One region of the Priestia sp. 10L35 genome, then DNA from elsewhere that is predicted to be linked to it. Evidence: riboswitches for the same ligand, from Rfam matches in the RefSeq annotation. Region 1 holds a riboswitch; each other region holds the start of a gene.
The links. A riboswitch is a leader RNA that binds a small molecule or an ion and turns the genes downstream of it on or off. The one in region 1 is predicted to bind S-adenosylmethionine.

Region 1 (3,277 bases):
TACGCAAGGCGGCAGTCTGTCTTTTTTAATTCTTAGTAAACTTATAAGTTAAATAAAATATTTAAGCACTACATAAGGAGACGAAGAGATGAAAAATGAATTCCGTTTGGCAACAAATGACGACGCAGATAACTTATTGAACTTAACTCTACAAGCATATAAGCCTATTCGAGAGCTAGGCATTCCTTTCTTAGCAGCTACTGCTGATCTTGCCCTCGTTAAGAAAAATATTTCTCAAAACCTTTGCTATGTATATGAAGAAGATAAAAGAATCGCTGCAACTGTGTCTATACGAATGCCTTGGGGAGAACATCCAGGTCCGTTTGCTGTTCCGCATCTTTGGTGGTTTGCAGTAGACCCGTCGTTTGCCAGGAAAGGCGTTGGATCTAAGCTGCTGCATCTAGTAGAGGAAGAGATAATAAAAAATATGTTTAAATCACCAGGTGTGTCTTTAGGAACAGCAAAAGAACATCCTTGGTTAGTTGAGATGTATGAACGAAAAGGATATGTTCAAGCTAAAGAAAAGCGCCTTGCAGAAGGTTATACGACCGTATTTCTTTATAAAAAATTCAATAAGGTACACTCTTTGTCGTAAAAGATAGAGAAGTGATCCAAATTAAGAAATGTGAAAGAGTGATAAATATGACAGATCAATTACTACTAAATGAGTTAATAGACATACGCCGTGAGCTGCACCGGTTTCCAGAGCTTTCAATGAAAGAATATGAAACAACTAAACGTATTAAAAAGTGGTTAAAGCACTATGATATTTCTATAGCGGATGCATTCCAATTAGACGTAGGGACAGTAGCAGAAATTGTAGGAGGAAAGCCGGGACCTACTATCGCTATTCGAGCTGATATTGATGCGCTGCCAATTGAAGAAAAAACCAATCTGCCATTTGCTTCTGAAGTGAACGGTGTTATGCACGCGTGCGGCCATGATTTTCATACGGCTTCTATAATCGGAGCAGCTATCCTTCTTAAAGAGCGTCAGCAGGAGCTTTGCGGTACGATTCGATTTATCTTTCAGCCAGCCGAAGAAACGGCTTCAGGGGCAAAAATGCTAGTTGAAAAAGGTGTGCTCGAAGGAGTGGAAGCGATATTTGGGATGCATAACAAACCGGATCTTCCTGTAGGAACCATTGGTATCAAACCGGGACCTTTAATGGCAAGCGTTGATCGTTTTGAAATTGACGTCAAAGGAGTAGGAGGTCACGCGGGTATTCCTGAAAAAACAATAGATCCGATTGCTGCTGCTGGTCAAATTGTTACTAGTTTACAAACCATTGTCAGCCGTAATCTCAGCCCCTTTCAAAATGTTGTTGTCAGCATAACTCAAATCCACGGAGGGAGCTCGTGGAACGTCATTCCTGACAAAGTAACGCTTGAAGGAACGGTGCGTACCTTTCAAGAAGAAGCGAGAGAAAAAATACCGGCTCTTATGAAACGAACTGCTGAAGGGATTGGCGCAGCTTTCGGGGCTTCAGTAGACGTTAAATGGTATCCATATCTTCCTGTAGTCAACAATGATGATAAGCTGGAAAAACTGGCTATTAAAGCGGCAGAGGATCTTAGTTATCAAGTCGTAGAAGCTGAACAATCGCCTGGAGGAGAAGATTTTGCCGTATATCAGCAGCATGTACCAGGATTTTTTGTATGGATGGGTACAGCTGGAGAATATGAATGGCACCATCCTTCTTTTTCATTAAATGAAGAGGCATTACTTGTAGCAGCTTCTTATTTTGCTAATCTAAGCTTTCATTTTTTGAATTCATTCCATTACCGAAAAAATTAAAATATTTTTATTTTTCTATTTACGCGGATGGAATTGTTTGATAAAATAAATTTTAAATTAAAAAGTTATCACGAGTGGACGAGAGATCTGGCTCTTTGACTCCACAGCAACCTACGAATGTAAGGTGCTCCTACCAGCAAAGCATGTGCTTTGGGTGATAAAACGGGTGAAAAACTCATTTTGCATCAAAGCAAAATGAGTTTTTTTTATTTTTCTAAAAGGAGAGGGTTTTATGAGTCATACAGCAGTTGCAGCACATACAGGAGAGAAAGCATTAAAGGAAGCAGTGAAATTATTAGGAAAGCATTATCAAGTAGCTTATCGTGAGTTAGAAACATTTTATGAAATTGTGGTCGAAAACCATGTTCGTACATATGCTGTAGGCATAGATATTAAAGATATACAAAAAGCAAATGAACTAGAAATTTATTCATCATGCTGTTCCAAGCTTGAGCGAGTAGGCTGTCTTTTATAGAAGAAGTCTGCTCGCGCCTCTATTTTTTAAGTGTTTTTAAATAGAAAGCATGGTTTTTGACAAGCAAAGAATCTGGTGGGTATAATCAATACTCACTAGGTTTTAAAATTAATCATAAATTGTCGAAATTTTTACACAAATTAAAGGTTACATTCGAAATGAATTGTGGTATGTTATAAAACAAGAATATTTTATGAAAGGAGCATTGAAATGGAAATGTCTCTTGAACACGGAAACGATGCAGGAAGCGAACAGCTTATTGATCGTATCCTAGATTTTTTAGAAGATGACCAAAAGTAAAAAAAGAGTGTGCGGTGCTATCCCTAGCCGCGCACTCTTTTTTTATCATGTGCATAAAGGCAGCGCCATACTATGATACATAGGGATAGAATGAAAGGGTCTCTGTCAAAGGGATTGACGAATGGTTTTGTTTGATAGAAAATTTAGAAAAAGGAAAGAGATGAAGGGTATGTCGAACAAAACATCTTTGTATCAAACAAAAGAACAGTTAAAAAAACTTGTAAGCGAATTGGTTTCTATACCTAGCGTGACAGGAACGATGGCAGAAGTGGAAATGGCTGAATCGATAGCGTCGTATTTATTGAAGCTGCCTTACTTTCAAAAAAACGAGCAAGTCGAGCTTCATTCAACAGGAGACGGGCGATCGATTGTCACAGCTTTTGTTCAAGGGAAAAATACGAATAAAACAGTTGTACTAGTAAGTCATTACGATGTAGTGGATGTACAAGATTATGGACAGTGGAAAAAGGATGCTTTTCACGCTGATACATTAACGAGTACTTTTTATAACCATATGGAACAAGTTCCGGCGCACGTACAAAAAGATATGATAAAAGGAGACTGGCTTTTTGGCCGAGGAACGATGGACATGAAAGCAGGCATTGCCTTGCATATCAGTATGGTTGAACGAGCATGCAACGGAGAGTTTGACGGAAACATCCTGCTGCTGTCGGTACCGGATGAAGAAGTAAATTCGCTTGGGAT
Region 2 (3,277 bases), on a different contig from region 1:
ACTAGCGCAGATGTTAGTGCTAAAGCCGAAAGCCATTTTTTCATAATAAATAATCCTCCCTTTATCTTTTATCAATTTTTGCAGTAATCGCATCTCCAATAAGTTGGATAATAAATACAATAATCAAAATTAAGATCGTAGCAGCTAGCGTTACATCATTATGACTGCGCTGGAATCCTTCTAAATATGCAAGATTCCCAAGACCTCCAGCTCCAATCACACCCGCCATTGCCGTATAGCCGACTAGCGCAATCGTCGTTACCGTCAAACCAGAAATTAAAGCTGGCAGCGATTCAGGTAACAGCACTTTAAAGATAATAGTGCTTGTTGTTGCTCCCATTGATTTAGCAGCTTCAATAACACCTTTATCAATTTCACGCAGACCAATTTCTACAAGACGCGCATAAAATGGTGCTGCTCCCACAATTAAAGCAGGTAACGCTGCATTAGCGCCTAAAATACTTCCTACCAATGCTTTGGTAAATGGAATCAGTAAAACAATTAAAATAATGAATGGAATGGAACGAAAGATATTTACAACTGCTGACACAATGGCATATAAAGGTTTGTTTTGCCAGAGCTGTCCTTTGGACGTTAAAAATAAAAGCAAGCCCAATAAAATACCTAGAACAAACGTGGCTATAACTGAAATAGCCGTCATATATAGTGTTTCATTTGTCGCTTGAATAAAATCATCTAAAATAACGTTCGGAAATAGTTTCTCAAGCATTTGTCATTACCTCCACTTCTACCTGCTGCTCATGAATGTATGCAATGACTTTTTCAACTTCTGTTAATTCTCCGTCTAAATGAACGAACAACGTCCCGTATGAACCTGTTTGTGTATGAGAAATCTTTCCTTGCAAAATATTAATCGTTACATCAAACTGTTTTAAAATCGTTGTAATGAGCGGTTGCTCTGCTTTTCCGCCAACAAACGTCAGCTGAATAATTTGCCCGCTTGGATATAACCCCTGTACTTGTTCAATTGTTTCAAACGTTTCTTCTGGTTCAGAAATCTGTTGAACGAATCGTTTTGTAATCGGCTGCTTAGGTTTTCTGAATACTTCTAGCACTTGTCCTTCTTCTACCACTGCCCCATTTTCCATAACGGCTACCCGATGACAAATTTTACGAATAACGTGCATTTCATGAGTAATCAATACAATGGTTAACCCTAGCTTCTCATTAATATCTACTAACAGATCTAAAATGGAATCTGTCGTTTGAGGATCAAGCGCTGATGTTGCTTCATCACACAGCAATACTTTTGGGTTATTGGCTAGCGCTCGAGCAATACCAACACGCTGCTTTTGTCCACCGCTAAGCTGTGATGGATAAGCATTTTCACGCCCTTCAAGCCCGACTAACTTGATAAGCTCGTCTACTCGTTTCATTCTTTTTTCTTTTGAGATCCCTGCTATTTCTAACGGAAAAGCAATATTTTCTCGCACCGTACGCGACCACAAGATATTAAAGTGCTGAAATACCATACTAATTTCTTGTCTAGCTTTTCTGAGTTTTCCGCCTTTAATTTTTCCAATATCATTACCTGCTACTTCTACCGTTCCTGTCGTTGGTGTTTCTAACCCGTTTAGCAAGCGAATTAAAGAACTTTTCCCCGCTCCGCTATAACCAATAATTCCGTAAATTTCACCTTGGTTAACGGTTAGATTCACATTATCAACAGCTGTTATTTGACCACTTTTGGCCTGATAAATTTTTGTAACGTCTGTTAATGTAATCATATTTCTTCACCTTCTTTAGTAAAAACTTAATTATGTTAGGTTGCCCTATAGGATGAAAAAGCCGTAAAACAATTTTCCCCATCAAAAAAGCCTCTCTGCGCATGACAGAAAGGCTCGATATTTAATCCTTTCTCTCATCTTTCAAAGCGCATAGCTTTGCAGGAATTGGCACCATTTCAGTTAGTCTGACGGTTGCCGGGTTTCACAGGGCTCAGTCCCTCCACCTCTCTTGATAAGAGTTCGCAACAATTATTTTGTTTTTGGGAAATATTCATTCATTTATGAACATTCATGAGTGTGATTTTAGCATGTGTCAGATAGGCTGTCAACAGATTTTGTTCTTGGGATAATATCCCAAGATTCCAACAGCCCCAACGGTTCACTCTCTTTCAATTTCTTCATTTTAAACAAACGTTTGATTATCGAAGCTCTTCAAGTACGTGCTCGATGGAATGAAACGCATAGAGTTTTTTTACCATTTCGCCATTTTTCACTTCAATCAAACAAGGTACACTTTCAATTGAAAATATTTCTGCTTTTGAAGGCATATAATTTAAATTGCTCATTCCGATGGTCACACCGGGCAGCATCGCTTCTGCTACGGTTAACATTTTTTTTGCCAGCTGACATGTCCCGCAAAAAGGTGTATGGAAAAAGATAAACGTTCTTTGTCCTTCTTTTAACTGATCGTCAAGCTGTTTTTCGCTCCATTCTTGCATGTTGCTCATTCCTTTTATGTTAAAAATTCTGCATTAACATCGATATTGGCACTCAGTAATACTGTTGCTATGTGATGTCTAGGGGCGGCAGCAACCTCTCGGTACATTTTATCAATATATAGATGCTCTGCTTCCGGAAGCTCTCGTTTAAATTGTTTTCTTAGCTTATTCCCTGAATCATCAGAGTCAACAAGTATGTATACCTCTTTGTTAAACGTACAGTCAATAATTTCATCCAGCTTTGATAAACTAATCGTACCGTTTGTACAGATAATTTCAATTGGTTCTCGAATGATATCTTGGATACGCTTTTTATCTGATTTTCCTTCGACAATAATTACTTTTTCAATTTCAATTAGCCCCATTTTCATCACCCATAATCGTCAGTTGTATAGTAACATCATTTCTTTATGCTATACAATATTCGTTAATGTATCACAGTTCACCTGTTTTTTAAAAGAAATTTGCAAGAAAGAACTGTTTTAAAAAGCAGCTTAGGCCATATTGTTTCCATAAGACAAGAAAAACAGTGGCAGTTGCCACTGTTTAGCACCATCCTGCTTCTTCGTCGCAGTCTGTATATTTTTGCGTTTCACCTTGTTTTTGTACATCCGTATATTGATAGAACTTATTATTTTCTTGCGAATAACCTTCTTCAAAGCGGTATTCATTGCCGCTTGTTCCGTAACTAACTTCACCAATTGGCTGCTTATCAACATATAATTTCATACCGCCGTCATGAAATTTAGCTGTAACGCGATCTGTAACGTCCATTTTTTGTTTTTCAAACATAAAAAGACACTCCTTTAG
Region 3 (3,277 bases), on a different contig from region 1:
AAAAGATTCCTCGGGAAATAGTCAAAAAGACGTAGTGTATGTCATCCAAATGGTAAGCTTTGCTTTAATTGTTATCCCGCCTATGAGTCTATTACGAGGCTACTTTCAAGGTAACCAGTCTATGGGACCGTCCGCGCTAAGTACGATTATTGAACAAATAGTGCGAGTGTTGTTCATTTTAGCAGGAGCATACGCTGTTATTCACCTTTTTCATAGCACAATGACAAAAGCTGTTGGAATCGGCACGTTTGGAGCGTTTATTGGAGGCGTAGGGGGAATTGGGATTCTTGGAGCGGTTTATTTGAAGCGCAAGCGGTTGATTATGAAAGAAGTGAACAGCGGAAAGAATAATAAGTCCGTTTCGTTCTCTTCAATGTCCAAAGAGCTTGTAACGTACGCCGTTCCGTTTGTATTAGTTGGTTTAGCTATTCCTATCTATCAAAATATTGATACGTTTACGATTAACATGCTCTTTCAATCAATAGGATATGGACAAGCTAAAGCTGAAACGATCAACTCCGTTATTGGATTAGCCCAGATTTTGGTGATGGTGCCAGTATCGTTAGCGACTGCCTTCAGCATGTCACTGATTCCGGGCATTACGTCTTCCTTTGTGCAAGGAAATTTACGGGAAGTAAAAGGGGAAATTACAAAAACGCTGCAGCTGCTGTTATTTTTTACTCTTCCTGCTGCCGTGGGGCTTTGTTTATTAGGCAAGCCGGTATATATGATGATTTTTGGAGAAAAAAACAGTCCTGAAATCGGTGGAATTGTTTTACAATGGTACGCGCCTGCTGCCATTTTATTTGCTCTTTTTACAGTAACAGCCGCAATTCTCCAAGGAATTAATCAGCAAAAGAAGCTAATTTTAGGCTTGGGCTTAGGAATTGTTGTGAAGATAGTATTAAACGTACTGCTGGTTTCAAGCTTAAGAGAAATTGGACCGGTTGTCGCGACTTACGGAGGGTATGGTGTATCGGTTATATATAACTTTTATTTAATTGAAAAATCCATTTCTTACCGAGTTCAATCACTGGGACAAGCTGCGTTGACACCTGTTTTATTAGTAAGTGTAATGTCAGCCGCTGTGATTATCGGCAATTATACTTCTCACTATTTTTTAGAAAATAAGCTGTCTGTATCTTCACTTGCGATGAGCACATCTTGTATTTCAATTGCTTTAGGTGCTGCCGTGTATCTAGGGCTTGGCGTAAAAACAAGTTTAGGGCAATCCGTTGTATTAAATAGAAGAAAAAGAATGTAAAGGAGAGAAAGTAGTGTCAAAGCGATTTGTACTAACCGTGGCGGCTGGAGGGTGTATAATAATTTCCGGCGCGCTGCTGCTATTAAATTGGGAAAGATTGTTTGGAGATTATCGTCCCGTTCAAACAGCAACAGCTGTATTCAAGCTAGAAGTGGGAAGTCAAGATGTAGCGAGGACTACAGATTCAGATGATGCTCTTCACTATATGGTGAAAAAAGGACATTTAGATGAATATATTCATATGATGAATGAAAAAGGCTATATGTTAAAAGAAAAAGATATTGATCATAACCGACTTGTTTTTAACGATGGACAAGAGGATGAGCAAATTTATTCTAAGCGCTTTGCCAAGAAGTATACGATGATTGATGGAGAAGGGTAAAGGTTTTACATGGTATTTTAGTCTACTAAAATCTTATAACCCTACCTGTTTTTAAAGTTTTTTTGCGGAAAAGAAAAATAATATTGACAATTATGACAAAAAGCTTAATACTGACTTTATTACATAAAACAAATACAATTTGTTTCCTTATCAAGAGAGGTGGAGGGACTGGCCCTGTGAAACCCGGCAACCGCTGTCTATGACAGAATGGTGCCAAATCCTTAAGAGTGTACTGCTCTTAGAGATAAGGAAGAAGCTGAAACAAAGCTCTTCCTTATTTATTTAAGGAAGGGCTTTTTATGTATAAAAAACAATGAGGTGATAATTTGAACAAAGCAGACCGTATCAAACGAATGAAAACACCAGAAATTGATCCAAGGTATGAAGGACGAGTGCCTCCGGGTCAGGTAGTAACGGAGCGCTTTCCGATTTTACATGAAGGCGACGTGCCGGAGTATAACTTAGAGGAGTGGACGCTTCGAGTGTTTGGATTAGTAAACAAAGAAGTGACGCTTTCGTATCAAGATATATTGGACATGCCGCAAACAACGGTGAAATGTGATATTCACTGCGTAACGAGATGGACAAAGCTTGATAATGAATTTACGGGCGTGCTGTTTACAGACTTTTTAAAAGCAGTTGGCTTGGAGTTAAAAAGTAAATACATCATGCTACATGGAGATAATGACTATACGTCAAACATTGAGGTAAAAGATTTACTGAGAGACGATATTCTTCTCGCTCATTCCTTTAACGGAGAGCCGCTTACAGCTAAGCACGGATATCCGCTGCGATTGGTTGTTCCGCATTTGTACTTTTGGAAAAGTGTTAAATGGCTTCGAGGCTTTGAAGCTATTGATGAAAATCATCCTGGCTTTTGGGAGCAAAACGGCTTTCATCTTAGAGGAGATCCGTTTAAAGAAGAGCGTTTTTCTGGAGAAGATTTAGGCATTCCAGAAGATGAGTGGGTACATAAAGACTATGATTAATGAAAATGCCTATGCGTGTGCATAGGCATTTTGTCAGCGCTGCCGGTTTAATTCCCACACAACGTGGCGAAGTTCAGGCAAAATCAGCTTGGTCATAGCTAGACGAACAGCACCGCTTGATCCTGGTGTAGAAAAAACGGCTTTTTCGTTAATCGTCCCGGCAATTGCCCGGCTCATAATTGCTGCGCTGCCAATGTCTTCGGTGTAGCTCAGCATGCGAAACAGCTCGCCAAACCCAACGATTTCTTTATGAATCAGCGCTTGAACGGCTTCAATTGTGACGTCTCGTTTTGTAATGCCAGTCCCGCCGTTTGTGAGAACAACGTCAATGTCCTCAGCACTGCATCCGGCAAGTATCGCTTGTTGAATCGACGTTTGGTCGTCTTTTACAATTTCATAGGAAGCGACCTGCATGTCGTGTTCTTTCAGAAGTTGGATCATTAGCGCGCCGCTTTTATCGGTTTCTTTTGTGCGTGTATCTGATACCGTAATGACTTTGCAGCGAACGGGCTGTGTTGCTTTGGCTTTATGTTCATGTACGCTCATTATGTACCTCCTTTACGCTTCCGTACGCTTGTAGTCACCGTTTTTGCCGCCAGATTTTTCAAGCAGATACGTTTCGCCGATAATCATGCCTTTATC

Region 2: linked by a shared signal. The riboswitch ahead of AC1DEF_RS21805 (methionine ABC transporter ATP-binding protein) and the one ahead of AC1DEF_RS17440 (hypothetical protein) in region 1 are both predicted to bind S-adenosylmethionine.
Region 3: linked by a shared signal. The riboswitch ahead of AC1DEF_RS05570 (sulfite oxidase-like oxidoreductase) and the one ahead of AC1DEF_RS17440 (hypothetical protein) in region 1 are both predicted to bind S-adenosylmethionine.

Annotation. Positions count from the first base shown of each region.
Region 1 is NZ_JBFTKA010000004.1:361,403-364,679, reverse strand. It holds gene AC1DEF_RS17450 (GNAT family N-acetyltransferase) at 89-595, shown strand; gene AC1DEF_RS17445 (M20 peptidase aminoacylase family protein) at 643-1,797, shown strand; SAM riboswitch class I at 1,860-1,961, shown strand; gene AC1DEF_RS17440 (hypothetical protein) at 2,030-2,272, shown strand; gene AC1DEF_RS17435 (M20/M25/M40 family metallo-hydrolase) at 2,742-3,277, shown strand, end outside.
Region 2 is NZ_JBFTKA010000006.1:301,224-304,500, reverse strand. It holds gene AC1DEF_RS21815 (MetQ/NlpA family ABC transporter substrate-binding protein) at 1-44, opposite strand, end outside; gene AC1DEF_RS21810 (methionine ABC transporter permease) at 62-730, opposite strand; gene AC1DEF_RS21805 (methionine ABC transporter ATP-binding protein) at 723-1,748, opposite strand; SAM riboswitch class I at 1,880-1,987, opposite strand; gene AC1DEF_RS21800 (thioredoxin family protein) at 2,168-2,467, opposite strand; gene AC1DEF_RS21795 (toprim domain-containing protein) at 2,482-2,832, opposite strand; gene AC1DEF_RS21790 (YusG family protein) at 3,014-3,259, opposite strand.
Region 3 is NZ_JBFTKA010000001.1:1,074,973-1,078,249, forward strand. It holds gene AC1DEF_RS05560 (putative polysaccharide biosynthesis protein) at 1-1,264, shown strand, start outside; gene AC1DEF_RS05565 (hypothetical protein) at 1,278-1,646, shown strand; SAM riboswitch class I at 1,791-1,897, shown strand; gene AC1DEF_RS05570 (sulfite oxidase-like oxidoreductase) at 1,973-2,635, shown strand; gene AC1DEF_RS05575 (MogA/MoaB family molybdenum cofactor biosynthesis protein) at 2,669-3,181, opposite strand; gene moaC (cyclic pyranopterin monophosphate synthase MoaC) at 3,194-3,277, opposite strand, start outside.